3 regions of the Gryllotalpicola kribbensis genome follow, and region 3 is predicted to be linked to each of the others. Evidence: predicted binding sites of a transcription regulator. Region 3 holds the regulator's gene; each other region holds the start of a gene.
The links. Region 3 encodes LexA, which represses DNA repair genes until DNA is damaged. Its sites were predicted from a motif close to TCGAACANNTGTTCGA; they were not measured.
Positions count from the first base shown of each region.

Region 1 (9,613 bases), on a different contig from region 3:
CTGCCCGAGCTGAGCCTGGGTCGCCGCGTCGCCCTTGCGCTCAGCCTCGTGCTGATCACGAGCGTCGAGCCGCGGAAGGCGCGGAAGCCCGCGCGCGACCCGGAGCTCAGGCGGCTCGCTGGGCTGCACATCGACGAGCGGGGCCGGCGCGAGCGCGAGCAGCTCGCCGAGCGCCTGCTGCTCGGCGCTCACGCGTGGCGCTGAGGTCGCGATGCCCACCACGCCACCCCCGATTCCGCACCCCACCACCTGGCCCGCCGGCCTCGCCGGCGGGCCACCGTCGTTAAGGGGCGAGCCGCGGCGCTGCCGTCAGCGATCGGAACGCGACCAGCCGAGCAGCGGTGCGAGGGCGCCCGCGATGTCGCCGAGCAGCTGCTCGTAGTCGTCGTGCTCGAAGCTGAACGGCAGGGCGAAGGCGACCTCGTCGACGGCCTGGAACGCCGCGTCGGCCTCGAGGCGCTCGGCGATCTCGGCGGACGAGCCCACGAGATCGGCCGCGAACAGCATGCCCCGGGGGCCCTGCGGCACGCCGACGCGGTGGGCGCGAGACGCGGCGTAGGCGCGGTACTTCTCGGCCTGCGCCGCGGTCGCGGAATCCGTCGGGATCACGACCAGGCCCTGCGAGACGCGCGCGCCCGCGCCGCGCTCCTCGCGGTACGCGTCGATCTGCGCCCGCTGCACCGCGGCGAAGTCGGTGCTGCCGCCCTCGCTCTGCACGACGGAGGAGGTCAGCAGGTTGAAGCCGTTGGCCCCCGCCCAGCGCGCGGAACGCAGGCTGCCCGCGCCGTACCAGAGCCGCTCAGCGAGCCCGCTCGAGTGCGGCTCGACGCGCTCGCTGTACTCCTCGATGCCCTCGCGGCCCGAGAAGTCGCTCACCTGGTCGCCGCGCACGAAGCCGCGCAGCCGCAGCAGGCGCGCGTAGCTCAGGTCCTCGTCGCGCCAGGTGCCGGGGTAGAGCGCCTCTTTGTAATCGTCGAAGTGCATGGGCGTGCCGGTCGAGAACCCCGGGTTGAGCCGGCCGCCCGAGAGCACGTCGACGGTCGCGAGGTCTTCGGCGAGGCGCAGCGGGTTCTCGGCGCCGAGCGGGATGACGGCCGTGCCAAGCTCGATGCGCGCCGTGCGCTGCGTCGCGGCGGCCAGCACCGTCGCGGGCGACGAGATGCCGAACTGCAGATGCCGCTGGCGCACCCACGCCGAGTCGAAGCCGAGTCGCTCGCCGAGCTCGATGAGCTGCAGGGTCGTCTCGTGGCCGTCACGCGGGTGCTCGGGGTCGAAGAGCCCGATGGTGAGGAAGCCGAGACGGCGCAGGCTCACTGCCGGCCGATTTCCGACTCGTCGCTCAGCTCATGCCACGTGCGCCGGTAGTAGACGAGGGGGGCCGCGGACTCCGCGACATCGGTCTCGGGAAGGCGCGCCTGCAGCGCGTGCACGGCGACGACCGTCGACGACCCGGCGCGCATGCGGTCGATCACGCGGCCGCGGATCCAGGTGCGCACGGCGGGGAAGTACGGCTCGCCCGTGATGAGGCGGTCCCAGAGGGACGTGTCGGCGAAGCGGTCGATGCCGCTCGTCGCGCCGAGGCGCGCCAGGTCGAGCTGGTCGGCCGACAGCAGGTGCACGATCAGCGTGTCGGCCTTCGTGATCGTGGCGGACGCCGACGACTGGTCGGAGATCGAGAACACGAGCAGCGGCGGCTCGGCACTCACCGAGAACACCGACGTGGCCGTCATCGCAACGGGGCCCTCACCGGCGTCGGCGGTGATCAGTGCGACGCCGGCGGGGTGGTGACGGAAGGCGAGTTTGAACTCGTCGGCGGACAGACCGCCGAGAGCGGTCGCCTGGTCGTCGTTCTCAAGCCGGTGAAGACGTTCGGGTTCCGCCACGTGGTCCTCCTTCTGCGACGGCGCGGCCTGCACGGCGCGTCCTGTTGACATTCTCAGCCTGTTTGCTCATCGCGCCCTGTGCCAAGAAGTGTTGCACCGTGTGACCGTCAGGTACCCGGCTCGGCCTCGTCGACCGTCGCAATGGCGCCGTCCCCCGCCCGCTGCGGGCGCACGAGGACGACGGCGAGCAGAAGCAGGATGATGCCGATGGATGCCGCGAGCGTCAGCGGCTCGCGCAGCACGGTGACCGCGAGCACCGTCGCCGTGACGGGCTCGATGAGCGACAGGATCGCAGCCGTCGTCGACGGCACCCCGCGCAGCAGGCCGCCGAAGAAGGCGAGGTAGGCGAGCACCGTGGGCACGGCGGCGAGGAAGGCGATCCAGGCCCAGCCGGCGGCATCCGTGCCCATGAGGTCGAAGCCCGCGAACGCGCCCCAGATCGCGACGAGCAGCCCCGCCACGGTGAACGAGGTCGCGATCAGAGCGGCGGGCGTGAGGCCGGGAACGGCCCGCCGGTTCACGACCGTGGTGCCGGCGAACGACAGGCCGGCGACGAGCGCGAGCAGCACGCCGAGCGCGGTCTTCGCCGGGTCGGATGCCACAGCAGGGGCATCCGTCACGAGAATCAGCCCGACCACGGCGGCGACGAGCGCGACGATGACGGCGGCGGAGGGCATGCGCCGCCCCCTGATCGCGCTCGCGATCGCGACGGCGACGGGCGCCGAACCGAGCGCGATGACCGTCGCCACCGCGACGCCGACGAGCGCGAGGGCTTGGAAGTACGCGCCCTGATAGACGGCCGAGAGCAGCGCCGTCAGGCCGATGTGCCGCAGCGACGCAGGGGTACGGGGGATGCGCCGCAGCTCGCCCGTGGCCGCGGTGAGCGCCACCATGAGGAGCCCGCCGGCGACGAGGCGCAGCGCCGAGAGCGCGGGCCACGAGAGGGTGCTGTGCTGCGCCGCGAAGGTCGCGGCGAGACCGCCCGTGCCCCAGAGCACTCCGGCGACGGCGACCAGCACGAAGCCCCACGGGCGGGAGGCGGCGGGGGCGTTCATGGGGATGTCTCGACTGTAGCGGCACGTTTCGTAACGCGGCGTAAGCGGGCGCAACACGCCTCGCACCGCCGCGGGGCGGGTGCCTACCGTGTGAGGCATCGCGGCGTATCCAAGTGGTCGAAGGGAACGGTTTCATACTCCGTCTGCCGCAGGTTCGAATCCTGCCGTCGCGTCGGTGTGGTCGCATCGCGGCGCGGCCGGGGGCAGGATCGAAGCATGACGACGTGGTTCATCACCGGCTGTTCGACGGGCTTCGGGCGCGCGCTCGCCGAAGCGGTGCTCCATCGTGGCGACAATGCGGTGATCACCGCGCGGAACGCCGACTCGATCACGGAGCTCGCGGCCCGGCATCCCGGCTCGGCCCTCGCCCTGCCGCTCGACGTGACCAGGCACGACCAGGTGGTCGCCGCAGTCGCGCAGGCTGACACGCGGTTCGGCGGCATCGACGTGCTCGTCAACAACGCGGGTCACGGCTACCGCGCGGCCGTCGAAGAGGGCGAGGATGCCGCGGTGCGCGAGCTCTTCGAGACCAATTTCTTCGGGCTGGTGGATGTCACGAAGCAGGTGCTTCCTGGCATGCGCGCACGCCGCTCGGGAACGATCGTGAACCTCTCGTCGATCGCGGGGCGCACCTCGCCGGTCGGCTCGGGCTACTACGCGGCCTCGAAGTTCGCCGTGGAAGGCCTGTCGGGGTCGCTGCGGCAGGAGCTCGAGCCGCTCGGCATCCGCGTGGTCGTCGTCGAGCCGGGCGGCTTCCGCACGGACTTCGCGGGGCGATCGCTCGGGCAGTCGGCCGAGCCGATCGCGGACTACGCCTCGACGGCGGGCACGCGCCGCAAGAGCGCTGCTGAGGACGGCAGCCAGCCGGGCGACCCCGCGAAGTTCGCGCAGGCGATCATCGACGTGGTCGCATCGCCCGAGCCGCCGCTGCGGCTGCTGCTCGGCACCGATGCCCTCGCGCGCACGCGGGCAGAGCTCGCGTCGCAGCAGGCCGAGCTCGCCGCCTGGGAGCACGTCACGGTGTCGACGGACTTCGACGGGTAACAGCACGTCACGGTTTCCGTCGCTCCACCGACTTCGGCGCTCGCCAGAGCGTGTCGACCCCCGCCGACCTCCACGCCTCACAGCGGGCAGACCTCTGCCTCGCCGTCGGGGTCAGGAACTGAGCGGTATCGGGGTGTTGGAGTTCACGGGCTGCCAGTCGATGATCTTTCCGCCGTAAGACCAGCGCACCCAGGGTCTGCCGTCGATCATGCGGATCTGCCACGGCCCCTTCTCGACTTCGTCGTGGTGGAAGGGGCACAGAAGAACACCGTTGTCGACGTCGGTCGGGCCGCCCTGGAACCAGCTGAGCACGTGGTGCGCCTCGGTGCGGTAGGCAGGCACATGGCAGCCGGGAATGACGCACTCGGCACCGTCGCGGGCGACCATGGCCCGGCGCTGCCGGCGGGTGAAGCCTCTGCTTGTGCGCCCGAGCCGCAGGAACGCACCCGCCTCGGTCAGCACGACTTCTTGCAGGCCCCCGCTGCAGACCATCTTGCGGGCGAGCTGCACGCTCGTCGGCTCGGCGGACCCGGCGAAGAACGCCAGGCCCTTCCCCGAGGCGAGCTCGGCCTCGGTCGTCGAGACCCACACGGTGGGATGGTCGCCGCCGAGCTCGAGCGTGTCCGCGAGACGCGCGTGGGCGGCGAACACGTCGCGCAGGCCATCGGCGTACTTCTGGCCGATCGTGCGAGGGTCGGCCGGGGCCTGCTGGCCTTCGGCGAAGGTGACCTTCCGCTTGGGGCTCGCGTAGCCGTCGAGCACGGTGCGCAAGGTCGCCGCGTATTCCACCGGCAGCAGCCCGGACACGCGCGCGGCGCCGTCTTCCTCTTTGCCGATCCAGAAGAACCGCTTCTCGTGGGCGACTCGCGCGCGCTCTTCGACGACCTCGGGGGTCAGCGCGGCGGCGCGTCTGTGCGCTACCTCGCGCAGCCGATCGGCCGGCATCATCACGGCGAGCTCGACGAGCTCGCTCTCGACGGTCGCCACCTCGGACGGCGCGGCCGCATCTGCAGCGCTCTTCAGCTCGCTGCTGATCGCCTGCGCGCTCTCGCGCCCGATGAGCCCGCCCAGCACCGCCGCCTCGACCACCGGAAGCTTCGCCAGGTCTTCCACATCGGCGACCAGCCGCCTGGCCGACTTCCCGGACGCCCCCGTCATCGCCTCGACCGCCTGTGCGGTGGTCTTGTGCCCGAGGCGCTTGGCCAGCGAGTCGGCGCCCGGCGAGGCATCCGAGCGTCGGTTCAACTCGGCGACCCCCGCCAGTTCGAGCGCCTCAACCTGACGCTTGACCTCGTTCACACGACCGAGGAAGTCCACCAGCTGGGCGTCGCTGAGCCCACAGGCCCGCAACGGGAGCATCGCACTCAGCCCCTGCAGGGCTAGTGCGGCACTCTGCCCGACGAATTCCATGCGAACAAGTTTACGATTTGCGTAGGCGCGCAGCAATATCTAATGGGAACAAACATTCCACAACTTCGGTAACCGGGCCGACTTTTCCACAGGTACGCGGGCGGCGAGCATGTCGACGCGAATCAGCCGAGGGCGCCGGTCTCTGCCGCGATGGCGTCGCCGTCGGCCTCTTCCACCGAGTAGTCCATGCCGCGCTCCTCGTCGCGCTGCTCCTCCTCGCGGTCGTGCGGGCGGCGCTCGTGGTGCTGGCGGCCGCGCCGTTCGCCGGCGCGGTCACCGGCCGCGGGGGCGGCTTCCGCGGGGGCCGCAGCCGCGACCTCGCCGGTCGCCTGCAGCCGAACGGTCAGCTCGACCGGGCCCGAGTCGGAGGCGGCGGTGGCGGTGACGACGAACGACTGGGGTGCCGAGGCGGCCACGGTCGCGGGCATGCCCGGCTGCGCGACCACCGGGGCCGCCGCGTGGGTGGGTGCGGCCGCCTCGGGTGCGGTCGCCCCGCTCGCGGCCGCGGCTGGGGTCGCCGCCCCCGCGCCGGTCGGGCCGTCCGCGGTGGCGGCGGCTGCGGTCTTCTCCGAGGCCTGCGCGGCCGAGGCATCCGCCGTCACACCGGTGGCAGCCCCCGCGACGACGGGCGTGACATAGCCCGCGTGCGTCATCGACGCGATCTGCGCGCTGATCATCATCGACTTCTTGCCCGCAAGACGCTGCCGGCGCATCTTCCACATGAAGAACGGCTTGCCGGCCAGCGCGAGCACGATGCCGATCGCGGCGTAGACGCCGAGCAGAACCCAACCGTGCCACGCCTCTGGCCCGACACCGTATGCCGTGCGGCGGAAGAGATTGATCGTCGCCGTTCCCGAGACGAAGTCGTGCAGGAAGCGGAACGGCTGCGGCACGAGCGCGGGCGGGTACGCACCGCCGGAGCCCGGCACGTTCGCGAAGACGAACAGCAGCAGCGCGGCGCCGGTGACGAAGCGCCCCATGAAATAGGCGAGGCCGTTCACCACGCAGCCGACGGCGAAGCTCGTCGCGGCGCCGATCGCCCAGAGCTGGAAGAAGTGCCCGTCGACGGCATGCACCACGAAGCGCGCGAGAGCGAGGGCGAGACCCGGCAACAGAATGCTGGCGCCGGCGAACACCGAGAACCGCTGCCAGTGCTTCAGGCCGCCGCCCATCATGCCGACGAACATCGAAACCATGTAGCCGGCGATCGTGCAGACGAGCGTGAGGTAGAAGAGCGAGGTGCCGAACGAGTCGTAGGCCGGCAGTGGCGCGAGATCGTCCACGTGCACCGTCGTCTGCGAGGCGGCGCCGACCTGTTGGAAGAACTGCTGGGCGAGGCTCGCGAGCTGGAAGCTGCCGGCGCTCGCGATCACGAGGTTCGCGCTGCCGTCGCCCGGCTGGTAGGCGGCGGCGAGCTCACCGCTGCGGACCTGGGCCTTGGCGTCGGCGAGCGACTCGACGACGCGCACCGTGACGGCGCCCTTCGACTCGCCCTGCAGCTGCTCGGCGACCGGCTGCATGACCGAGCTGGAGCCGACGACCGCGACGGGCACGTTCTTGAACGCCGGCGCGTGGAACGCGAAGACGTAGCAGAACACGAAGGCGATGACGAAGAACACCGGCAGCCAGAGCTGCAGGCCGATCATCTGCAGCCCGGTGGGCATTTTCCCGTACCAGGCGCGATAGCGGGCGCGGATGCCGGCGGGGGCCGGCGCCTCGACCGGGGTGACGGCTTCAGCTGTGCTGGTCATGTGCTTCCTTCGTGAGGCTGGTGGCGATGCGGGCGGTCGAGGTGTCGTTGAACCGCTTGAGAAGTCGAGTGAGGGTGTCGATCTCGTCTGTCGTGAAATCCCCGACAAGGTCTTTGACGGTGGCGGCGCCGCTGTGGGTGATCGCGTCGATGCGGGCCCTGCCGTCATCGGTCGCGCTGAGAAGGCTTGCGCGACCATCTTGCGGGTCGCGAACGGATGCCACGAGTCCCGCGCTCTCGAGCGAGGCGACGCGCCGGCTGACGGCGGGGCGCGACAGGCCGATCTGCTCGGCGAGCTCGCTCGAGCGCACCGGGCCCTGGCCGATCACCATGCGCAGCAGCAGTTGTGCGACCGGGTCGAGGGCGCTGTCGCTCTCGGTCAGCAGGGCCGCCGCTGCGGTGTGCCGGTACCAGATGCGCAGCAGCTGCTCGTGCAGCTGCTGTTCGATCTCCCCGCGTGATTGTTCCACTATGCAACTATAAACTAGTTGCGTGCTGAAATCAACTAATCGGGCGGCTCTCGACCGAGGCGGTTGCGCGTTGCCCTGAGGGCGGCCGCGCCAGCCCGTCAGAGCACAGGCTGCAGCTCGAACGGGTCGGTGCGCACCTCGATCAGCGCGCGCTGGATGGCGCCGAGCACGACGACGTCGCCGCCGAGCTCTGATGCCGCGACCACCGGTAGCGGCGGGTAGAAGTTCTCGGCGAGGCTGCGCTGCGCGGACTCGATGATCGGCCCGGCGGCTGCCGCGATCGCCCCGGCGACGATCACGCGCTCGACGTCGAGCAGGCTGACGAGGATCTCGGCGATCTGCGCGAGCCGGTCGCCGAGACGCGCCACGATCCGGGTCGCCACCGGGTCGTTGCGGGATGCCGCGGCCAGCACGTCCTCGGCCGTGAGCCGGTCGGCGGGCGAGGCCGCCAGCGGCGTCTTCGGCTTCACCTTCCCGGCGCGGGCCGCCTCTCGGCCCCACTCGCGTGCAAGGTGTCCGAGGCCGTCGGCACTGCCGACGTCATCGACGAGGTTGAGCAGACGCAGCTCGCCGGCGCCGCCGTGGCGACCGCGCAGCAGATGGCCGTCGACCATGATCCCCGCACCGAAGCGCTCGCCGGAGAGCAGCACGGCGAAGGACTCGATCTCGGCGCCGAGCCGGGCTCGCTCTGCCAGGACGGCGAGGTTCGCGTCGTTCTCGACCACGACCCGGCCGTAGCCCTCGAGGCGCTCGGTCAGCTGCGGGTTCATCAGGCGCCAGAAGCCGTCGCCGTCGGGTGACGCGCCGGCGCCGTCGACCGGTGCGGGGATCCCGACCACGGTCACGATCGGCGCGCGGCCGCCGGCGTCTGCGACCGCGGTGTCGAGCGCCCTGCGGATCACGGCGAGTCGGCGCCCAGGGGTCTGAGCGCCGAACCGTGCCTCGGCCCGCGCCCGCACCGCTCCCGAGAGATCCGTGACGGTGGCGACCACGTGGTGCTCGCCGGCGTCGACGGCGGCGAGCACGGCAGCGTCGCCGCGCAGGCGGTAGCGGCGTGCGGGGCGGCCCTTGCTGTAGGCCCCCGCCGCGCGGGCATCCTCGACCTCGACCAGCCAGCCGCGGGCGACGAGCTCGGCGCACACGCCCAGCGCCGTCGAGCGCGTCAGCCCGGTCGCCGCGATCACCTCGCTCGCATCGAACACCTCGTGCCCGAACGCGAAATCGAGCACCGATTCCACGTTGATGCGGCGCAGCAGCTGGGGCGACGTCGCTGCCCGCTCCGACGGCGAGGTTGACGGCCCGGGGTTCACGGCCCCAGAATACTCACGGCATTAGATTTAGACTGTAAATCTATTGCGTGGATCTTCTCGCGACGACGCGAGACCCCGAAGGAGACAACGACGTGCATCCCCCCACGCCCCGAAGCAGGCTGACCCGGCGAACGTTCCTCGCCGGCGTCGGCGCCGCGGGAACGACCCTCGCCCTCGCCGGTTGCGGCGCCGTCGGGCGCTCGGCCCGGCCGACGACGATCCGCTTCTACGTGTCGAAGCCCGAGGTGATCGGCTACTTCCAGAACCTCGCGAACCGCTACAACCGCAGCCAGTCGAAGGTGCGCGTGGTGCTCGACTCGACCTCGAACATGTCGGCGGACTTCGTGCGCAACCAGCCGCCGGACCTCGGCTGCTGGAACTACAACTTCTCGATGGTCGAGTTCGTCGAGCACGGCGCCCTGACCGACCTCAGCGACACCCCAGAGGCGAAGTCGATCAACCCGAAGCTGTGGACCCTGCTCGACCAGACCGCCAAGTACCCCGGCCGCGTGAGCGCCGTTCCGTACTCCGTCATGGCGGCATCCGTCATCTACAACAAGACGATCTTCGCCCAGCACGGCATCCAGGTGCCGACGACCTGGGCAGAGCTCACCGCCGCGTGCGAGAAGCTGCTGGCCGCGGGCGTCACGCCGTTCTACAACACCTATCGCGACACCTGGACCATCGCCCA
Region 1 is NZ_BAABBX010000015.1:542,436-552,048, reverse strand. It holds gene ABD716_RS12055 (hypothetical protein) at 1-204, shown strand, start outside; gene ABD716_RS12050 (LLM class flavin-dependent oxidoreductase) at 310-1,314, opposite strand; gene ABD716_RS12045 (flavin reductase family protein) at 1,311-1,883, opposite strand; gene ABD716_RS12040 (DMT family transporter) at 1,991-2,938, opposite strand; tRNA gene ABD716_RS12035 (tRNA-Met) at 3,038-3,111, shown strand; gene ABD716_RS12030 (oxidoreductase) at 3,155-3,982, shown strand; gene ABD716_RS12025 (HNH endonuclease signature motif containing protein) at 4,094-5,392, opposite strand; gene ABD716_RS12020 (ABC transporter permease) at 5,515-7,143, opposite strand; gene ABD716_RS12015 (MarR family winged helix-turn-helix transcriptional regulator) at 7,127-7,612, opposite strand; gene ABD716_RS12010 (ROK family protein) at 7,711-8,922, opposite strand; gene ABD716_RS12005 (ABC transporter substrate-binding protein) at 9,015-9,613, shown strand, end outside.
Region 1: ABD716_RS12025 (HNH endonuclease signature motif containing protein) is a predicted target of LexA. The motif match lies at 5,393-5,408, and genes of this name have one in related genera.

Region 2 (9,613 bases), on a different contig from region 3:
CGGGCAAGGGCGCCAAGAGCCAGCGCGTCGGCATCGCCGCTCAGGGCGCCAACGAGCTCGAGCAGCTCATCGCCGACCTCAACGGGCAGATGCTCGAGGCCGCGGCAGAGCTGAAGTTCGAGCTGGCGGCTCGGCTGCGCGACGAGCTCTCCGACCTCAAGAAGGAGCTGCGCCAGATGGAGAAGGCGGGGCACGCCTGAGCCGGCCGGCCCGCAACCGCACCCTCATCGGCTGCGCCGTGGCCGGCGCGGCTCTGGTCGTCGCGGTCCTGTTCGGGGGCGCGCCGCATTTCGGCCGGCCCGTCTGGCTGCCCGAGGGGCTGGGTGCGCCGCCCCAGCCGCAGCACGACCAGGCGCCGCCGCCCTCGCTGCCGCCCGTGCCGCCTCAGAGCCACGGCTCCGTCTGGCCGCTGATCCTGCTCGGGGTCGTCGTGCTCGCGGCCGCCGTCGCGTTCTGGCTCGTGCTGCGCGCACTGCTGCGCGCCCGCCAGGCGCCGCCCCGGCTTCCTCTCGATGGTGCGGCCGAGCCGACCCCGCCGCCGCTCCCGGCCGATGCGAGCGCCGACGACGAGCCCGAGCCCGACGCGCCGACGGTGCACCGGGGCCTGCGGCGCGCCCTCGACGAGCTCGACGCGCCACGCGAGCCGGGCGACGCCATCGTCACGGCATGGCTCGGGCTGCAGGCCGCCGCCGAGGACTCGGGCGTCGAGCGCCGGCCGGCCGAGACGCCGACCGAGTTCACCCGCCGGGTGATCACCAGGGTCCAGGCCGACGAGCGCGCGGCCGAGCAGCTCGTCGAGGTCTATCAGGGCGTGCGCTTCGGCGCGCATCCGATCACCTCCGCCGACGTGCGCGCCGCGCGCTCCGCCGTCGAGCGCATGCTCGATTCGTGGCATGAGCCCATCCTCAGGAGTCGGCGATGACGCCGTTCACCCGTTCGCACGTGCTCGCCCCCTCCCTCGCGGCCGGCGTGATCGCCGGGGGCGGCGTCTGGTACTTCGGCGCCTCGCCGTGGTGGGCCGTGGCGATCGGCGTCGTGGTGGCGGCCGCGGTCGCTCTCTGGCGCGCGTTGCCGCGCCTCGACGAGCCGATCTGGCCGAAGCGCGTGCCCGAGACCACGGCCGGTGCGCGCGACGACGTGCACGTGCTCGGCTGGGCGGTCGCCGACCTCAAGGGGCGCGTGCAGCCGCGCGCGCTCGAGCGGGTTCGCGGCATCGCCCGCGGGCGTCTGGCGCAGCGAGGCCTCGACCTCGACGCGGCATCCGATCGCTCGCGGGTCGAAGGCCTGATCGGTGCGCGCGCATACGCGACGCTGCACAGTAACGTGTCGAACATGCCCAGCCAGGCAGCGCTGCTGGCGACGCTCGACGCCCTCGATCGGGTCGAGCTGCCGGGCGCCGCCTCGCCCCGATGAAGGAGCCGACATGACCGACGCACCGATGGCCGACGCCCGAGGCGCGGGGGCGCCCGCCGACGCTCTGCCGATCGCCGAGATCTCGCGGCTCGCGAACGAGGTGCTCGACCGGGTCGGCAGCGTCGTCGTCGGCATGCGCGAGCCGCTCACGGCCGCGCTCGCGACGATTCTGGCGGGCGGCCACGTGCTCTTCGAGGACGTGCCGGGTCTCGGCAAGACGCTCGCCGCACGCAGCATCGCGTCGGCGCTGGGCTTGCGCTTCCGTCGGCTGCAGTGCACTCCCGACCTGCTGCCCTCCGACATCACGGGGTCCTACGTCTACCAGCCGAGCACGGGCGAGTTCGTCTTCCGCGAGGGCCCCGTCTTCACCGGGCTGTTCCTGGCCGATGAGATCAACCGCACCTCGCCGAAGACGCAGTCGGCGCTGCTCGAGGCGATGGCCGAGGGGCAGGTCACCGTCGAAGGGCGCAGCTTCCCGCTGCCGAAGCCGTTCCACGTCGTTGCGACGAGCAACCCGATCGAGTTCGAGGGCACCTACCAGCTGCCCGAGGCGCAGCTCGACCGCTTCATGGTGCGGCTCGCGGTCGGGTACCCGGGGCGCGACGGTGAGCGGCAGGTGCTGCTCGCGCGCGTCGAGCGCCGGCACGAGGTCGCGAACGTCGAGCCGGTGGTCACGGCAGAGACGCTCGCCGCCATGCAGGCAGGGGTCGAGGCGGTGTACGTCGACCCCGACATCGCGGGCTACTGCGTCGACCTCGCCGTCGCGACGCGCACGCACCCCTCGGTGCAGGTCGGCGCCTCACCGCGCGGGTCGCAGGGGCTGATGCTCGTCGCCCGCGCCCGCGCAGTCATCGCCGGCCGTGACTACGTGACGCCCGACGACGTCAAGGCGGTCGCCATCCCCGTGCTCGCGCACCGGCTCTCGCTCACGGCCCAGGCGTGGGCCACCGGGGTCAACCCGCGCGACGTCGTCACCGAACTCGTGAACGTGGTCGCGGGGCCGCCCGCCGTCGGGGTCGGCGACGCCGGCGGGGTCGGCTCCCGGGCATGAGCACGCCGCGGCCCGGCGCACCCCAGCCGCGCTGGAGGCTCACGATCGCGCAGACGGGCGCGATCGTGGTCGGATTCCTCACCGCCGCCGCGGGCATCGTCTCGGGGCATCCCGATGTCGTCGTGATGGGCCTGCCGCTGCTTGCGCTCGCGGCGTGGGCCTGGGATCGCCGGCCGCGGGCCATGGCGGGGGAGCAGGCGACGGATGCCGCCGCTGCGGCTCCCGTGCACTACGCGCTCACCGCCGATCGCGCCGCGCGCGAGCACACCCTGGGCTACCGCGTGCGCCTCGAGACGGCGCCCGGCGTCGAGGCGGTGCAGCTGCGTGTCCTCGAGCTGGGCGTGCGCCCGCGCCTGCACGTGCTGGCCGCCTCGCCCGAGCGGCCCATCGACGTGCGCGGCCGGGTGCCCGCACCGCACTCGGGCCCGCAGCGCATCGTCACAGCGGACTGGCGGCTGGTGGCCGCCGGGGCAGCGCTGCTCACCGACGTCAGTGCGCCCATCGGGGTCGACCGCACGATCGAGCCCGCCTTCGTCCCCATCACCGCGCTGCCGCTGCCCGCGCGGCTGACCGGCCTCACCGGCAGCCACGACTCCTCGCGGCCCGGCGACGGCGGAGACTTCCACGACATCGATCGCTTCCGGCCCGGCGACCGGCTGCGTCGCATCGACTGGAAGGCCACCGCCCGGCTCGCGCGGGACCCCGGCGAGCTCTATGTGCGCCGCACCCGCGCCCAGGCCGACGCGACAATCTTCGTCATCGTCGACAGCGCAGACGATCTCGGCGAGAGCGTCGACACCTGGGAGCTGTTCGACCCGGTGCGCAGCGGCACGACCTCGCTCGATATCGCCCGGTCGGCCGCGTCGGCGATCGCCGCCGGCTATCTGCACCGCGGCGACAGGGTCGCGCTCGCCGACCTCGCCGTCCCGGGCCGGGTCGCGCGGCCCGGCGCCGGCACCCGGCACCTCGACCGGGTGCTGCGGGCCATCGCGGCGACGCAGCCCGTCGGGGCGGCGCGCGTGACGCGGCGGCCGCCGCTCGTCACTCCCGGCGCCGGCGTGTTCCTGCTGTCAACGTTCCTCGACGACCACCCCATGTCGGCGGCCCTGCAGTTCGCCGCCGCGGGGCACCGCGTGGTCGCCGTCGACGTGCTGCCGCCCGGGCGCACCGACGAGCTGACGACGGCGCGGCGCATCGCCCACCGCCTCGTCATGATGGACCGCGAGAACCGCATGGCGGCGCTGCGCCGCGGCGGGGTCGACGTGCTGGTGTGGGGGCTCGAACGGGGCGACCCCGAGCGTGACGCCCGCCTGCTCGCGCTCGCGCGGCCGCGGAATCCGGCATTGGCGGCCGCCCGATGAGTCGCGCACTGGCGGGGACGGGCGTCGAGGCCCCGGCGTGGGCCGTGCGCGCGGCTCTGGGCGTCGTGCTGCTCGCGACCGCGGCACTGCACCTGGCCGACGCGTGGGGCTGGGTCGCGGTGCTCGGCGCTCTGGCCGCCGCGACGACGCCGTGGGTGCAGCTCGCATGGGTCGCGATGCTGAGTCTCGCGCTGTCCGAGCTCTCCCAGCCGCCGGGCGCCGGCTCGTGGCATCCGTATGCCGTGCTCGCGGGCATCGCGCTCGCCCACGTTCTCGCCGCGCGCGCCGCGCTCACGCCGCTCGCGGCGCGCGTCGAGCTGCGGGTCTTCGCGCGGCCGCTCGTCGTCGCCGGCATCGTCGTCGTTCCCTGCGAGGGGATGCTCGCCCTGACACTCTGGCTGCGCGGTGCGCCGCACCCCGAGTGGGCGCCGGCAGCCGTGATCGCCGCGATCGCGCTGCTCGCGCTCGGCGCCGTGCTGTTCGCGCGGCTCGCCAGACGCGTGGAGTGAGAGCGGATGCCGCGCAGGCGCGGTCCGTAGGCTGACCGCATGCGCGAGCTCGCCTGGGACGGCTACGTCAACGCCAAGGATCTCGGCGGCCTGCCCACCGCCCTGTCGCCGAGCGGCGTGACGGCGTTCGGCCGCGTCGCGCGCGGGCCGCGCCGCGAGCGGCTCACGGCCCTCGGCTGGCAGCAGGCGCGCGACTGGGGGCTGCGCGCGATCGTCGACCTGCGCTGCGCGCACGAGGTGGGGCCGCGCGAGGGGGACCCGCAGCTCGCGCCCGCCAGCATCGCCGACATCACCGTGGCGGATGCCCCGACCGAAGACCAGAGCGACGAGGAGTTCCGGCGGCTCTGCTTCCCGATCCTCGACTCGCCCGAGTACTGGGCGCACAACTGGCGCCTGCAGCCGCACCTCGTGCGCGGGGCTCTCGAAGCAGTGGCTGCCGCCGGGCCGGGCGTGCTCGTGCACTGCAGCGCGGGGCGCGACCGCACGGGCATGATCTCGGCGCTGCTGCTGGGCAATGCGGGGGTCGCCCCCGACGCGGTCGCGCAGGACTACGCGCACTCGGTGCGCGCGATGGCGGGTGCGGCGAATCACGCGCCGACGGTCGATCGGCAGTCTCGCTGGACGGCCGATGAGACCGACGCATGGCTCGCCGACAAACTGCCGATCGTGCGCGAGACCGCGGCGAGCGCGCCGCAGATCATGACCGACCTCGGGGTGGACGAGGAGACGCGGGAACGACTGCGAGGGCTTCTCGTCGTCTAATGAGTGAGGAGTGCGCTGACCGTGCCCCCAGTGCTCCTTCGGCCCCCTAGGCTCGTGGCGTGCCCGCCCCCGACTCAGCGCCCCGGACTCCCGAAGACTCCACCGACCGGCTCGACCTCTATCGCCCCACGCTCGACGACGTCGACGGACTGCACGCGATCCTCTCAGACCCGCGGGTCTGGGAGCACTTCCCGAGCCTGCGCCCCACTGAGCGCGCGCAGACGGTCGGGAGGGTGCGGCGCTGGATGGCCGTCTGGGATGCCGTCGGGCTCGACACCTGGGTCGCACGTGAGCGTGGCGGCGACCGGATCGTCGGCTACGGCGGCTGCTCGGTGCTGCCCGGCGGGGTGTGGAACCTGGGCTACCGCTTCGCGCCCGCGGCGCAGGGTCGTGGTTTCGCGACGGAGCTCAGCCGGCGGGCGATCTCGCGAGCAGAGGCCGCGCGCCCGGCATCCCCAGTCATCGCGTACCTGCTCGAGCACAACGCGGCGTCGAAGGCGGTCGCCGAGAAGCTCGGCATGAAGCTCGTGCACCGCGGGCCCGATGCCGGCAACCCGGACCCGTCGGCGGTTCGGCTCGTCTACGCCTTCCGGGACCTCGCCGACACCGAGCTCGCGGCCGCCCTGCACTGAAACGACGCGGCCGGCGTCACGTGCGCAGGGCGTCGCGTGCGCAGGGCGTCGCACTCAGCGCGCCAGCGTCGTGAGGTTGCCGGATGCCTCGAGCCGCAGCTCGACGTCGAGGTTCAGCCTCTCGAGGAACCCGCGATCGTGGCTCACGACGAGCAGCGCGCCGCGATAGGCGCAGAGCGCCTCGACCAGCCGGTCGATCGAGTCGAGATCGAGGTTGTTGGTCGGCTCGTCGAGCACCAGCAGCTGGGCCGGCGGGTCGGCGAGCAGCAGCCGAGCGAGCCCGACCCGGAAGCGCTCGCCGCCCGACAGACTCGAGACCGGCCGGTCGACGGCGTCGCCGCGGATGAGGAAGCGGGCCAGCCGATTGCGCAGCTCACCCGTCGTGGTGTTCGGCGCCGACGCGGCGACGTTCGCCAGCACGGTTCCGCTCTCGTCGAGGGTGTCGATGCGCTGCGGGAGGTACGCGACCCGCTCCGCCAGCAGGCCCTCGCCGCCCACGAGTCGCTCGAGCAGTGTGGTCTTGCCGACGCCGTTCGGCCCCGTGAGAGCGACCCGCTCGGGGCCCTGCAGCACGAACTCGCGCCCGTCCGCGCTGCGCAGCACGGCGATCCGGCGCCCGCGCGCAAGTCCCGGGTCCGGCAGGTCGACCGTGATGCGATCGTCGTCGCGGATCAGCAGGTCTGCGGCCTCGACCGCCGCCTTGGCCTCGGCTTCGCGCCCCGCATGCAGGCCACGGATCTTCGCGCCGGACTTCTCACCCGAGTTCTTCATCGCATCGAACATCGCCTTGCCGAAATCGCCGTTCGCTCGCTTCTTCCGACCGTCTGCGGCACTGCGCGCCACTTTGGCCTCGGCCCTGATCCGGTCGCGCTGCTCCACGCGCAGGCGCTGCTTGGCGGTGGCGAGAGCCTGCCGAGCCGCCGCCTGCTGCTCGTCGAGCCAGGCGCGATAGGCGCTGAACGGGCCGCCGAAGACCGTGAGCGCGCCGCCACGCAGCTCGGCCGTGTCATCCATCAGCTCGAGCAGCGCCGTGTCGTGGCTCACCACGATGAGCGCGCCGCGCCACCCGCGCACCAGCTCGTAGAGCCGCTCACGCGCGTCGCCGTCGAGGTTGTTGGTGGGCTCGTCGAGCAGGGCGACGGATGCCCCGCGCAGCCGCACCCCGACGACGCCGGCCAGCATCGCCTCGCCTCCGCTCAGCTCGTCGACCCGGCGGTCGAGGTCGGCGGGCAGCCCCGTCGCTGCGAGCTCGGCGGCGGCACGCTCTTCGAGATCCCAGCCGTCGCTGCCGATGAGGTCGTAGTTCGCGGGGTCCGTGTCGCCGCGCATGACCGCGCGGACGGCGTCGACCGCGGCGCGCACCCCGAGCAGCTCGGCCACCGTGGCATCCGCATCGAGCGTGAGGTGCTGCGGCAGATAGTCCACCGTGCCCGTGACGGTCGCGATCCCGCTCGTCGGCGTGAGACGGCCCGCGATCAGCCGCAGCAGCGTGGATTTGCCGGCGCCGTTCGCGCCGATGAGGCCGGTGCGGCCGCGGCCGAAGGAGCCGGTGAGGCCGTCGAGGGCGAGATCGCCGTCAGGCCAGGTGAATGTGAGGTCGTTCAAGACGACCGAGGGTGCAGAGGGCATGGAAAAGGCTCCGGTTGGTGTCGAGATGGAATGCCGACACGGCGGAGCCTTGGTGCTCGATCAGGGGCGGGCAGGCGGCGGTGTCAGCGAGTGGTCGCGAAACCGGTGATGCCCGTCATTCCCTGTCCTTCCTCCCGTTCCCTGGCATAGCGGGTGATCCGCGGGAACACGTCAATGATGGCATGGATGCGTGGGCCGGTCACCCGTTGGGCAGCACTTTCCGCTCACATACCGAAATCAACGAAATAGTACACACATTCGCCATCCAGGCCTTGAATGTCGGTGGTTCGCTCTAGCCTGATGGCGTGTCTTCGGTACTCGAGTCGCTTCAGAGCCTGGCCGCCATGGTCGACCGGGCGCTGCCGTGTGCCGACGATCTCGCGGCGCTGACGCCCGACGAAGAGGCCCGGGCGACGCAGCTGCTCGGCGGCATCCGCTCGCGAATCGGCGGAACCATCTCACTGCTCGCCGCCGACATTCAGCGCAAGTCCGCGCGCGAGCTCGGAGTCGACGGGCTCGCCCAGCGGCGCGGCTTCAGAGACGGCGTCGGGCTCATTCAGAACCTCACGGGGGTGAGCCGCGACGAGGCCACTCGGCTGATCCGTGTGGGCGATCTGCTCGAGACCGCCCAGGCGGTCGCCCCCGTTCATCCGACGGCAGGTGAGCCGCGGGGCGAGCCTGCGCCGCGCTCGATATCGGCCCTCGCCGGCCTGCCCGGCTCGTGGGACGCGCCGATCGGCGTCGCCGTGCGCAACGAGTGGCTGAGCGCGGCGCAGGGCGACGCGCTACGGCGAGCGCTCGGCACGCCCCGGCTGAGCGAGCTGGCTGTCGCGTGGCGCCGCGGGGTGCTCGAACTGATCGCCGACTGCTGGTCGGGCCAGTGGTCTCCTGAAGACCTCTCCCGTGCCGCTCAGCGCATGCGCGCCTCGCTCGACACGCTGGCGGCCGCCCGCGAGGCCGAGCAGCGGAAGGAGATGCGCTCGTTCCGACGGCACGTGCGTACGAGCGGCATGGTGCACTACGACATCGATCTCGACCCGGAATCCGATGCACGGTTCTATGGGCCGATCCGTGCCATGCTGTCGCCGCGGCTCGGCGGCCCGCGCTTCCGCGACGAGGCCGAGCTCGCTTGGGCACGCGAGCTCGACGACGACCCGCGCAGCAATGAGCAGCTACAGGCCGACACGCTCGTCGACCTGGTCGAGTGCGGCGGCCGGTCCGAGCAGAACGTGCTGCTCTCGCGGCAGCGGCCCCAGGTCACGGTGGCGGTCACCACGCGCGATCTCGCCAGGGCGCGCACGGCGCAGGCGATTCTCGCGCGGCATCACGCGGGCGATCACACCAGCTGCCCGGGCGCATCCTTCGGCCTCCCGTGTGCGGGGCCCGATGAGGGCATCGCCTGGGTCGACGGGGCGAACGCCCCGATCACCGCGACGGATGCCTTGCGGATGGTCTGCGGCAGCGGGTTCACCCCCATGCTCTTCGACGAGACAGGCCAGGCGATCGACGTCGGAAAGGACCAGCGGCTCTTCACCGGCAGACAGCGGCGAGCGATGGCGACGCGCGACGGCGGGTGCCTTTGGCCCGACTGCCCGATGCCTCCCGGTGCCGCTGAGGCGCATCACGACAACCCCTGGGGCGCGAGTCCCGCGAACCGCAGAACCGAGACGCGCGACGGCGTCCTGCTCTGCAGGCGACATCACCTGATGCTGCACAACCATGGTGCGCGCGTCGAGCGGCGCGGCTCGGAGTACTGGCTGCTGTGGCCGGGGCGAGATCCGATCAGGCTGCACTCGAAGGCCGGGGGGCAGGCGCAGCTACGGCTCGAGAGCGTCGGCGCATGAGGCGGAAGTGTGTGTGTGTGTGGCGTCGCGCTGCGGCCGGCCGCGTGCGGCTACGCGGGCGCGGCCGCGTGCGCCCCTGGTTCGAGCAGCGCGTCGAGCGCCAGGAACTCGGCGTGGAATGCCGCGCGCAGCCGAGCCTTCTCATCACTGTCGCAGAACGCGCCGTCGATGCCGGCGAGAGCGACCGCCTTGGCGCCCTCCGCGTCGATGCCGAACGAAAAGAGGCCCTCGCTGTACTCGCGGCCGATATCGGTTCGGAAGAAGACGCCGTCATCGGTCGAGACCGAGACGTTGAGCCCGGCGCGGATCATCCGCGCAATCCGGTGACCGGGGTCGAGCGCCCACCCCGACAGTGCGCGGGTCGACAGGGGAGTGGTCGCGAACGGCAGCTGCCGCTCGCGCAGGCGCGCGA
Region 2 is NZ_BAABBX010000016.1:375,332-384,944, forward strand. It holds gene uvrB (excinuclease ABC subunit UvrB) at 1-200, shown strand, start outside; gene ABD716_RS14095 (DUF4129 domain-containing protein) at 239-922, shown strand; gene ABD716_RS14100 (hypothetical protein) at 919-1,413, shown strand; gene ABD716_RS14105 (AAA family ATPase) at 1,424-2,464, shown strand; gene ABD716_RS14110 (DUF58 domain-containing protein) at 2,461-3,825, shown strand; gene ABD716_RS14115 (hypothetical protein) at 3,822-4,334, shown strand; gene ABD716_RS14120 (tyrosine-protein phosphatase) at 4,374-5,096, shown strand; gene ABD716_RS14125 (GNAT family N-acetyltransferase) at 5,156-5,728, shown strand; gene ABD716_RS14130 (ABC-F family ATP-binding cassette domain-containing protein) at 5,783-7,357, opposite strand; gene ABD716_RS14135 (HNH endonuclease signature motif containing protein) at 7,663-9,201, shown strand; gene add (adenosine deaminase) at 9,252-9,613, opposite strand, start outside.
Region 2: ABD716_RS14135 (HNH endonuclease signature motif containing protein) is a predicted target of LexA. The motif match lies at 7,604-7,619, and genes of this name have one in related genera.

Region 3 (9,613 bases):
CCGAGCGGCTCCGCCCCGTCGAGCCGCGCGGCGAGCCCGTCCGCCTCCCCCGCACCGACGCTCTCGGCCAGTCCGACCGGCTCACCGAGCTCGCCGACGCCCGCACCGACCACGTCCGCGTCGGCGCACGCACGGCACTAGGCGCACCGACTCAGCCGCGCAGCAGCTGCAGGGCGAGCGAGTCGACCCCGTTGGCGATGGCCTCGGTGGCAGCCCATCGTGCCGAGACCCGAGCGGCCAGCTCCCCCAGCTGCTGCTGGCTCAATCCGTCGCGCAGGCGCAGGCGCACGACGAGTTCGGCGGCGGCAAGACGCTGCGCCGGGTCTCCCGCCACAAGCTCGACGCCCAGGGCGTCGGGCTCTCCGGAAAGCGCCTGTTCGAACGCCTGCCGCACCGCCGGATCGCGGTCGGGCTGCGTCCAGTCACCGCCGCTCGCCAGCGCATAGACGGCGGGGCGGCGCAACACGAACTCGGTCGGGCTCGCCGGATCGATGACGATCAGCTCGGTCTGCTCGCTCGCCGCCGCCAGGGCGATGCGCGGACCGGCCGCGGGCACGGGGCGCGCCTTGGGGTCCCACGCGGCGAGGGTCTGCACCGAGGTGAAGGCGGGCAGCACCTTGCGGCCGTCCGGGCCCGCAACGGTCACGATCGAGAGCTCCTGCGTCTTGTCGACGAGGTGGCCATCGGGCGCCGTGCCGACGTCTCCGGCGTGCGCCAGCAGCGGAATGAGCAGTCGCGCCGAGCGGAAAGCCTCGACGACGGCTTCCGGCCCGGCTGTTCCGCCGCGGAATCCGCTCAACGCGGCCAGGAGCGCCGGGTCTGCGGACCCGTCATCGCCTGCCGCGGTGTTGGGGGTGAAGCTGCGGCCCGCCCACGGCTGGCCCGCGGAGTCAGAGGCGCCGCGCGGTGTGTGCGCCTCAGGCCCCTGCGACACGCAGCGCCTCGGTCAGAGTGAAGCGGCCCGAATACAGCGCCTTGCCCACGATCGCCCCCTCGACGCCATTCGGCACGAGTGCGCGCAGCGCCGCGATGTCGTCCAAACTCGAGATGCCGCCCGACGCGACGACTGGCTTGTCGGTCTTCGCCGCAAGCTCAGCGAGGAGCTCGACGTTCGGCCCGCGCAGAGTGCCGTCCTTGGTGACGTCGGTGACGACATAGCGGCGGCAGCCGGCCGCCTCGAGGCGGTCCAGCACCTCCCACAGATCGCCGCCCTCGCGCGTCCAGCCGCGAGCAGCGAGGGTCGTGCCGCGCACGTCCAGCCCCACCGCGATCGCCTCACCGTATGAGGCGATCACGGAGTCGGCCCACTCCGGGTTCTCGAGAGCGGCCGTGCCGAGGTTCACGCGCGTTGCACCGAGTTCGAGCGCGTGCTCGAGCGAGGCGTCGTCGCGGATGCCGCCCGACAGCTCGATCTTGACCCCGTGGACCTCGCGAAGCACCTCGCGCATGACGCCGCGGTTCTCACCGCGCCCGAAGGCAGCATCCAGATCGACGAGGTGGATCCACTCGGCACCCTGCTGCGCCCAGTCGAGCGCCGCCTCGATCGGGCTGCCGTAACTCGTCTCGCTGCCCGCCGCGCCCTGCGTGAGGCGCACGGCCTGACCGCCGGCCACATCGACGGCTGGTAGAAGGACGAGGGCGGGCGCGGGGGCGGAGTCGGTCATTCAGGGTCTCTCTCGGTGCGGTGCAGAAGATGCGGGCGCGGGTCAGCTGCGCAGCGACTCGACCCAGTTGGCGAGCAGGCGGATGCCCGCCTGACCCGACTTCTCGGGGTGGAACTGCGTCGCGCTCAGCGGACCGTTCTCGACGGCGGCGACGAACCGGGTGCCGTGCTCGGCCCAGGTCACCCGCGGTGCGGGGAACGGGGGCTGGGTCTCAAGCGTCCAGCCCTGCGCGGCGTACGAGTGCACGAAGTAGAAGCGCTCGTCTTCGAGACCTGCGAAGAGCACCGAGCCCTCAGGTGCATCGACGGTGTTCCAGCCGATGTGGGGCAGAACCGGGGCGTCGAGCTCGGTGACCTCGCCCGGCCACTCGCCCAGCCCATCGGTCTCGGTGCCGCGCTCGTCGCCGTGCTCGAACATCACCTGCATGCCGACGCAGATGCCGAGCACGGGGCGGCCGCCCGCGAGTCGCCGCTCGATGAGCTCGTCACCGCGCACCGCCTTCAGCTGCTCGACGACCGCCCGGAATGCACCCACGCCCGGAACGAGCAGCCCGTCGGCATCCATCACGGCCTGTCGCTCACGCGTAACCGTGACCTCGGCGCCGGCAGCCTCGAGTGCCTTCGCCGCGGAGTGGACGTTGCCGCTGCCGTAGTCGAGAACGACGACGGTCGGGCGCCCGCCGGGGCGACTCACAGTGCGCCCTTGGTGGACGGGATGCCCTTCACGGCCGCGTCGAACGCCTTCGCCTGCCGGAAGGCGCGGGCGAACGCCTTGAACTCGGCCTCGGCGATGTGATGAGGGTCGCGCCCGTCGAGGACGCGGACGTGCACGGTCAGCGCTGCGTTGAACGCGATCGCCTCGAAGACGTGGCGCACCATCGACCCGGTGAAGTGGCCGCCGATGAGATGCAGCTCGAACCCGGCGGGCTCGCCGGAGTGGACGAGGTACGGACGGCCGGAAACGTCGACCACCGCCTGCACGAGCGCGTCATCAAGCGGGACGACCGCGTCGCCGAACCGGCCGATGCCGCTCTTGTCGCCCAGCGCCTGTCGAATCGCCTGCCCGAGGACGATGCCGGTGTCTTCGACGGTGTGGTGCACATCGATGTCGGTGTCGCCGCTCGCCCGCACCGTGAGGTCGGTCAGGGAATGCTTCGCGAACGCGGTGAGCAGGTGGTCGTAGAACGGCACCGACGTCTGGATGTCGCTGTGCCCGGAACCGTCGAGATCGAGGCTCAGCTCGATGCGCGACTCGCTCGTCTCGCGTGTGATGGAGGCGGTGCGGGGGCCTGCGGTCATGGCGTCAGCCTACCGGGGACTGCTCGGACGCCGCCGTGTGTGGCCTGCCGTGACGCTCGACGTAGCGCGCCATCGCAGCGAGGAACTCGCCGGTCTCGGCTTCGGTGCCGGCGGAGACGCGCAAGCTGTGCGGGATTCCCATCTCGCGGATGATGATGCCCTCGGCCAGCAGCTCGTCGAACACCTCGCGTGGATTCTCCACCCGGTCGAAGAGCACGAAGTTGCTCCAGGTGCGATAGGGCCGGTAGCCGAGGGCCGACAGCCCGTCGACGATCCGGTCGCGCTGCACCTTGATCTCATCGACCATGGCCAGCATCTCGCCCGAGTGGGCCAGGGCTCCGAGCGCGGCCGCCTGCGTGAGGGCCGACAGGTGGTACGGCAGGCGCACGAGGCGCAGCGCATCGGCGATCGCCGGATCCGCCGCGAGGTAGCCGAGCCGGACGCCCGCGAATGCGAAGGCCTTGCTCATGGTGCGCGAGACCACCAGGCGCTCACGGCCCGGCAACAGCGTCAGAGCGCTCGGCTCGCCGGCCGGGAAGAACTCGGCGTACGCCTCGTCGACGATCACGATCCCGCCGGCGACGTCGTACACCGACTCGATGACGTCGAGCGAGAGCGGAGTCCCGGTCGGGTTGTTCGGCGAGCAGAGAATGACGACGTCGGGCTGCACTCGCCGCACCCAGTCGGCCGCGCGCGCTGCGGACAGTTCGTAATCGGCATCGCGGTCGCCCGCCACCCATTCGGTTCCGGTTCCGGATGCCAGCAGCGGGTACATGGAGTAGGTCGGGGCGAAGCCGAGCGCCCTGCGCCCCGGGCCTCCGAACGCCTGCAGCAGCTGCTGCAGGATCTCGTTCGAGCCGTTCGCCGCCCACAGGTGATCGCGTGTCAGGCCGTGCCCGAGGTAGGCGGCGAGAGCCGACCGCAGCTCGACGAACTCACGGTCGGGGTATCGATTCGCGCCCGCGACCGCCTCGGCCAACCGGGCGAGCACATCTGCCTGGACATCGCCGGGGATCGGGTGGGTGTTCTCGTTCACGTTGAGCTCGACGCGCACGTGCCTCTGCGGCGCACCATAGGGCTCGCGCCCGCGCAGGTCGTCTCGAATCGGCAGCTCGGAGAGTGACGTCACTCATCCATCGTAGGCGGGCGCATCACGCGCTCTGGGTCGCCTGGGCCGCCGGCTGGGGCGCGTTACTTCGAGTACTGCGAGGGAATCGCGAGCGTCTGCCCCGGGGTCAGGACGGAACTCTGCAGGCCGTTCATGTCGACGATCGCCGCGACGACGTCACGCGGATCGTCGTGAGGTGCGACCTCGACCGCGATCTGCCACAGCGACTGCCCTTGCGCCACCGTCACCTGCTCGACCGCTGCGGGACGGGCGGCGGAGTGACCGTCGGCTGCCGCGCCGCCCCCGTTCAGCCCGAACCACACCGTCACGGCAAGCACGGGAGCGGCGACGACAGCGACAAGCAGCGCGCGACCGCGGCGGGTGAGGCGCAGGTGGGAACGGGCGACCCCAGCCGACGGAGCGGGACGGCGCCCTGCCGCGCCGGACATCTGCACAGTGATGGTGCTCATCGTAGACCTCTACCTTCGTCACCAGGTTCGGAACGCATATTCGAGTTTTCGAACCATTCCGAAGCTATCTTCGATCTGTCTATGGCGCAAGTCCCACGTCTCTAGCGAAGTTATCCACCGGTTTCGGCGAGTCGCTCGAACAAATCCCCTATACAGAGGGGGATTGCCGCTAATGTGTGGCTCACTGGTCGAAATGCAACCAGGGACCACCGACATTGGGGATTCACGTGACCACAGATGCAGTCGCCAAAGACACTGGCGCTTCGCCCAAACGGCGCACCAGGCGCCGCAAGAACCTCAGCGACAAGCAGCTCGCCATCCTCGACGTCATCAAAAAGTCGTTGGCTGCCCGCGGGTACCCGCCGAGCATGCGTGAGATCGGCGACGCGGTCGGCCTCGCCTCACTGTCGAGCGTCACGCACCAGCTCAACCAGCTCGAGCTCTCGGGCTATCTGCGCCGTGACCCGAACCGGCCGCGAGCGCTCGAGATCCTGATCGACCCGCCGTCACCGACCGAGCAGACCGACGACTTCGAGACCAAGGCGCTTGTGGGCGACGCGATGCTGGTGCCCCTCGTCGGCCGCATCGCCGCCGGCGTACCGATCACGGCCGACCAGCAGGTCGAAGAGGTCTTCCCGCTCCCGCGCCGGCTCGTCGGCAACGGCGACCTGTTCATGCTCAAGGTCGCGGGCGAGTCGATGATCGACGCAGCGATCTGCGATGGCGACTGGGTGGTCGTGCGCCAGCAGCAGGACGCGGTCAACGGCGACATCGTCGCCGCGATGCTCGACGGCGAAGCCACCGTCAAGGTGTTCCGGCAGCGCGATGGTCACACGTGGCTGCTTCCGCGCAACTCGGCGTTCGAGCCGATCATGGGCGACCAGGCCGTGGTGCTGGGCAAGGTCGTGGCCGTTCTGCGCGCCGTCTGACGCATGGGGCCCGAAGAGTCCGCTCAGGCGGGCTCTTCGACCGGTGTCGCACCGGTGAAATCGGGAGCGATGAGCTGGGCGAAGCGCGCCTCATCGATGAGGCCGACGCGCGCGAGCACCGCCAGCGGCACCTCGTGCATGTTGCGCGTGTAGAGGTGGATTCCCGGCGCGCCGCCGTCGAGCAGCCGGCGCGTCAGGTCCGCGGCGAAGTCCACTCCGATCTCACGACGTCTCGCTTCGTTCTGCTCGGCGGCGAGGGCGGCGGCGAACGCCTCGGGCGCACGCTCGCCTGAGAGCTCGAGATTGCGAGCGAGTCCGGCCGGGGTCGTCACCGGCGTGATCGCTGGAAGGATGGGGAACTCGACGCCGGCGGCACGGGCGGCGTCGACCATGCGGAAGTAGTCGTCGGCATGGAAGATCATCTGCGAGATCCCGAGATTCGCGCCTGCCGCCTGCTTCGCGAGCAGAGTGTCGATGTCCTGCTGCCACGAGCGCGACGACGGATGCCCGTTGGGGAACGCCGCCACGGCGATCGCGATGCGCTCGCGCCCGTCACGATCGAGCATGATGCCCGGCGTGCCGGGGATCGCCACTTCGCGCCAGGGGCGTCGCTCGCTCTGCACGGCGTGGATCAGCTGCACGAGCTCCGCCGCCGAGCGGATGTCGCCGGGGAACGCGTCAGGTGGCGAGCCGGCCGGCAGATCGCCTCGTACGGCGAGGAAGCTGTGCACCCCGGCATCCATGAACGTCCGCACCGTGTCGTGAGCGGCCTGCACCGTCGAGCCCACGCACGTGAGGTGCGCCATCGTGCGCACCTGCGGGTGGTGCTCGATCACGTGCTTGAGAACGTCCAGCGAGGCATCCTGCGACGAGCCGCCCGCGCCGTAGGTGACCGACACGAACTCAGGGCCGGCGGCCACCAGGCGAGCGATGCGGTCGGGCAGCTGCCGGGCGATCTGCGGGGAGCGCGCAGGGTGCAGCTCGAACGAGAACGGCACGCGCCTCACTCGTGGCCCACCGCCTGCAGCCGATACGGCTCGAACGGCGCCAGCCTGCTCGGGTCGATGAGTGCGGAGACACGCGTTCCCTGCTCGGTGTACTCGAGCGCCGTCACCCGGCCATGATCGTGCAGGGCGGCGACGACCTCACCGTGGTCGTAGGGCACGAGGAGTTCGACAGGGACGGAGCGGTCGGGGATGAGGTAGGCGATGCGCGCGAGCACCTCGTCGATGCCCTCCCCTGTGCGAGCGCTCGCGAAGACGGCACCGGGTACGAGGCCACGCAGCACGAGCCGAGTGTCGCCGTCGACGAGGTCGGCCTTGTTGAACACGACGAGCTCGGGGATGTCGCCGGCGCCGACCTCACCGATGACGTCGCGCACCGTCTGGAGCTGGCTTGCGGGATCGGGATGCGATGCGTCGACCACATGGACGATGACGTCGGCGTCCTGCACCTCTTCCAACGTCGACCGGAATGCCTCGACGAGCTGGTGCGGCAGGTTGCGCACGAATCCGACGGTGTCGGCCAGCGTGTAGGGGCGCCCGTCGGCCGTCTGAGAACGACGCACGGTGGAATCGAGCGTCGCGAAGAGCGCGTTCTCGACCAGGACTCCCGCGCGCGTGATGCGGTTGAGCAGGCTCGACTTCCCCGCGTTCGTGTAGCCGGCGATGGCCACGGACGGCACCTCGTTGCGCCGGCGGTTCGCGCGCTTCGCCTCGCGCGCGGGCTTCATCTCCTTGATCTGCCGGCGCAGCTTGGCCATGCGCGAGTGGATGCGCCGCCGATCGAGCTCGATCTTCGTCTCGCCGGGTCCGCGGCTTCCCATGCCGTTGCCCGCGCCGCCGACCTGGCCGCCCGCCTGGCGGCTCATCGACTCGCCCCAGCCGCGCAGTCGGGGCAAGAGGTACTCGAGCTGTGCCAGCTCGACCTGTGCCTTGCCCTCACGGCTCTTGGCATGCTGGCTGAAGATGTCGAGGATGACCGCCGTGCGGTCGATGACCTTGACCTTCACCACGTCCTCGAGCGCACGACGCTGGCTCGGGGCCAGTTCGGTGTCGGCGATCACCGTGTCGGCGCCGAGGTGGGCGACGACCGCGGCGAGCTCCTCAGCCTTGCCACGGCCCAGATACGTGCTGGGGTCGGGGTGCGGGCGCCGCTGCAGGAGCCCGTCGAGCACGACCGCGCCGGCGGTCTCCGCGAGTGCTGCGAGCTCGCGCAACGAGTTCTCGGCGTCTTCGAGCGAACCGCCCGAATAGACGCCGATGAGGACGACGTTCTCGAGCCGCAGCTGACGGTATTCGACCTCGGTGACGTCTTCGAGCTCGGTCGAGAGGCCGCCGACACGGCGCAGCGCCGCGCGCTCGTCGCGGTCGAACTGCTCGCCGTCGGTGTCGCCGAAGCCTGCGGCATCCCCCGTCTGCAATGCCTGCGCTCGCTGGCCGAAGAGGGAGTACCCGGCCGCCTTGGAGTCGGCGTTCGCGAGCACCCGTGCGACGACGTCGTCGTCGGCGTGCGTCTCGGTGCCGGAGGAGGCGGTGTGATCTGAGGTCATATGTGAGGATTAACTCTACTTCTGTCGGTGCTGTACGTTTCTGACATGTCTTCCGGTGACCACTACTTCAGCGCGTCACCGGGAAGCGACCCGAAGCTGAGGCCCATCGAGGTGCGACTCGCCGGGCGCGAGCTGACGGTCACCACCGGCGCCGGGGTGTTCAGCCCCGACCACGTCGACACCGGCACCGCCGTGCTGCTCGCCAACACGCCGACACCGCCGCCGGGGGGCGATCTTCTGGATCTGGGGTGCGGGTGGGGTCCGATCGCGCTGTCACTCGCGCTCGCCTCGCCGCACGCCACGGTCTGGGCCGTGGACGTCAACGAGCGCGCCCTCGACCTGGTGCGCCGCAACGCGGCCGAACTCGGACTCAGCAACGTCAACGCCGTGCGCCCCGAGGATGTTCCCGCAGCAGTGTCGTTCATGACCATCTGGTCGAACCCGCCGATCCGGGTCGGCAAGAACGAGCTGCACAGCCTCCTGCAGACGTGGCTGCCGCGACTCGAGCCGGGGTCGGATGCCTGGCTCGTCGTCGCGCGGAACCTCGGCTCCGACTCTCTGCAGCGCTGGCTCGAGTCGTCGCTCCCCACGCCGTTCGGCACCACCCGCGCAGCCACCAGCAAGGGCTTCCGCGTGCTGCGCGTGCGACATCACGCCGACTGAGCGGTCAGGCGAGCGTCACCTCGCCGTCGAACACGAGCTCGGCCGGACCCGAGAGCGAGGCATGCTCGCCGTCCTCGCCGGGGAACATCCGCACCGCAACCGTGCCGCCCGGAACCGACACGCGCCAGTCGTCAGGGGCGCGGTCGCCTGCCCAGTGCCGGATCGCGAGAGCGGCGGCGACGGTTCCGGTGCCGCACGAGAGCGTCTCGCCCACACCGCGCTCGTGCACCCGCATACTGATGTGCCCCACGCCGTCTCTGATGAGCGGGTCGCCCGGCACCACGAACTCGACGTTCGCCCCGTACACCGGCTCGGGGTCGATGACCGGAACATAGGCCAGGTCGAGGCCGTCGAGCTCGTCGTCGTCGGAGAGCGCCACGACCACGTGCGGGTTCCCCACGTCGATGCTGAGGCCGGGCCGCGGCACCTTGAGCCCCTTCGCGCTGACCAGCGGCTCGTCGTCGTCGGTCGACCAGAGCCCCATGTCGACCTGATAGCCGAGCGCTGAGCGCTGCACGTCGCGCACGCCCGCGCGCGTTCCGATTGCGAGGATCTCGCCATGGGCGAGCTCGGCAAGGCCGCTGCGCGTCAGGAACTCGGTGTACACGCGGATGCCGTTGCCGCACATCTCGGCGACGGAGCCGTCGGCGTTGTAGTAGTCCATGAACCACTCGGCGCCCGGGTTCTCGACCAGTGCGGCAGCGCCGGCGTCGAGGTTCGCGGAGCGAACGGCGCGGATGACACCGTCTGCGCCGATCCCGAAGTGCCGATCGCAGAGCACCCGGATCTGGTCGGTCGTCAGGTCGAGCGAGCCATCGGGGTCGGCGAAGAGGATGAAGTCGTTCCCGGTGCCGTGACCCTTGCTGAAGTGGAGCTTGACCGCCATTCGATCAGCCTATCGACGGCGAGGCGGGCCCTGCTCGCGGCATC
Region 3 is NZ_BAABBX010000002.1:21,077-30,689, forward strand. It holds gene ABD716_RS01320 (hypothetical protein) at 1-141, shown strand, start outside; gene ABD716_RS01325 (SseB family protein) at 152-934, opposite strand; gene priA (bifunctional 1-(5-phosphoribosyl)-5-((5-phosphoribosylamino)methylideneamino)imidazole-4-carboxamide isomerase/phosphoribosylanthranilate isomerase PriA) at 918-1,664, opposite strand; gene hisH (imidazole glycerol phosphate synthase subunit HisH) at 1,707-2,357, opposite strand; gene hisB (imidazoleglycerol-phosphate dehydratase HisB) at 2,354-2,962, opposite strand; gene ABD716_RS01345 (histidinol-phosphate transaminase) at 2,967-4,091, opposite strand; gene ABD716_RS01350 (LysM peptidoglycan-binding domain-containing protein) at 4,154-4,540, opposite strand; gene lexA (transcriptional repressor LexA) at 4,768-5,469, shown strand; gene ABD716_RS01360 (methylenetetrahydrofolate reductase) at 5,493-6,467, opposite strand; gene hflX (GTPase HflX) at 6,473-8,020, opposite strand; gene ABD716_RS01370 (class I SAM-dependent methyltransferase) at 8,066-8,683, shown strand; gene dapF (diaminopimelate epimerase) at 8,688-9,569, opposite strand; gene miaA (tRNA (adenosine(37)-N6)-dimethylallyltransferase MiaA) at 9,482-9,613, opposite strand, start outside.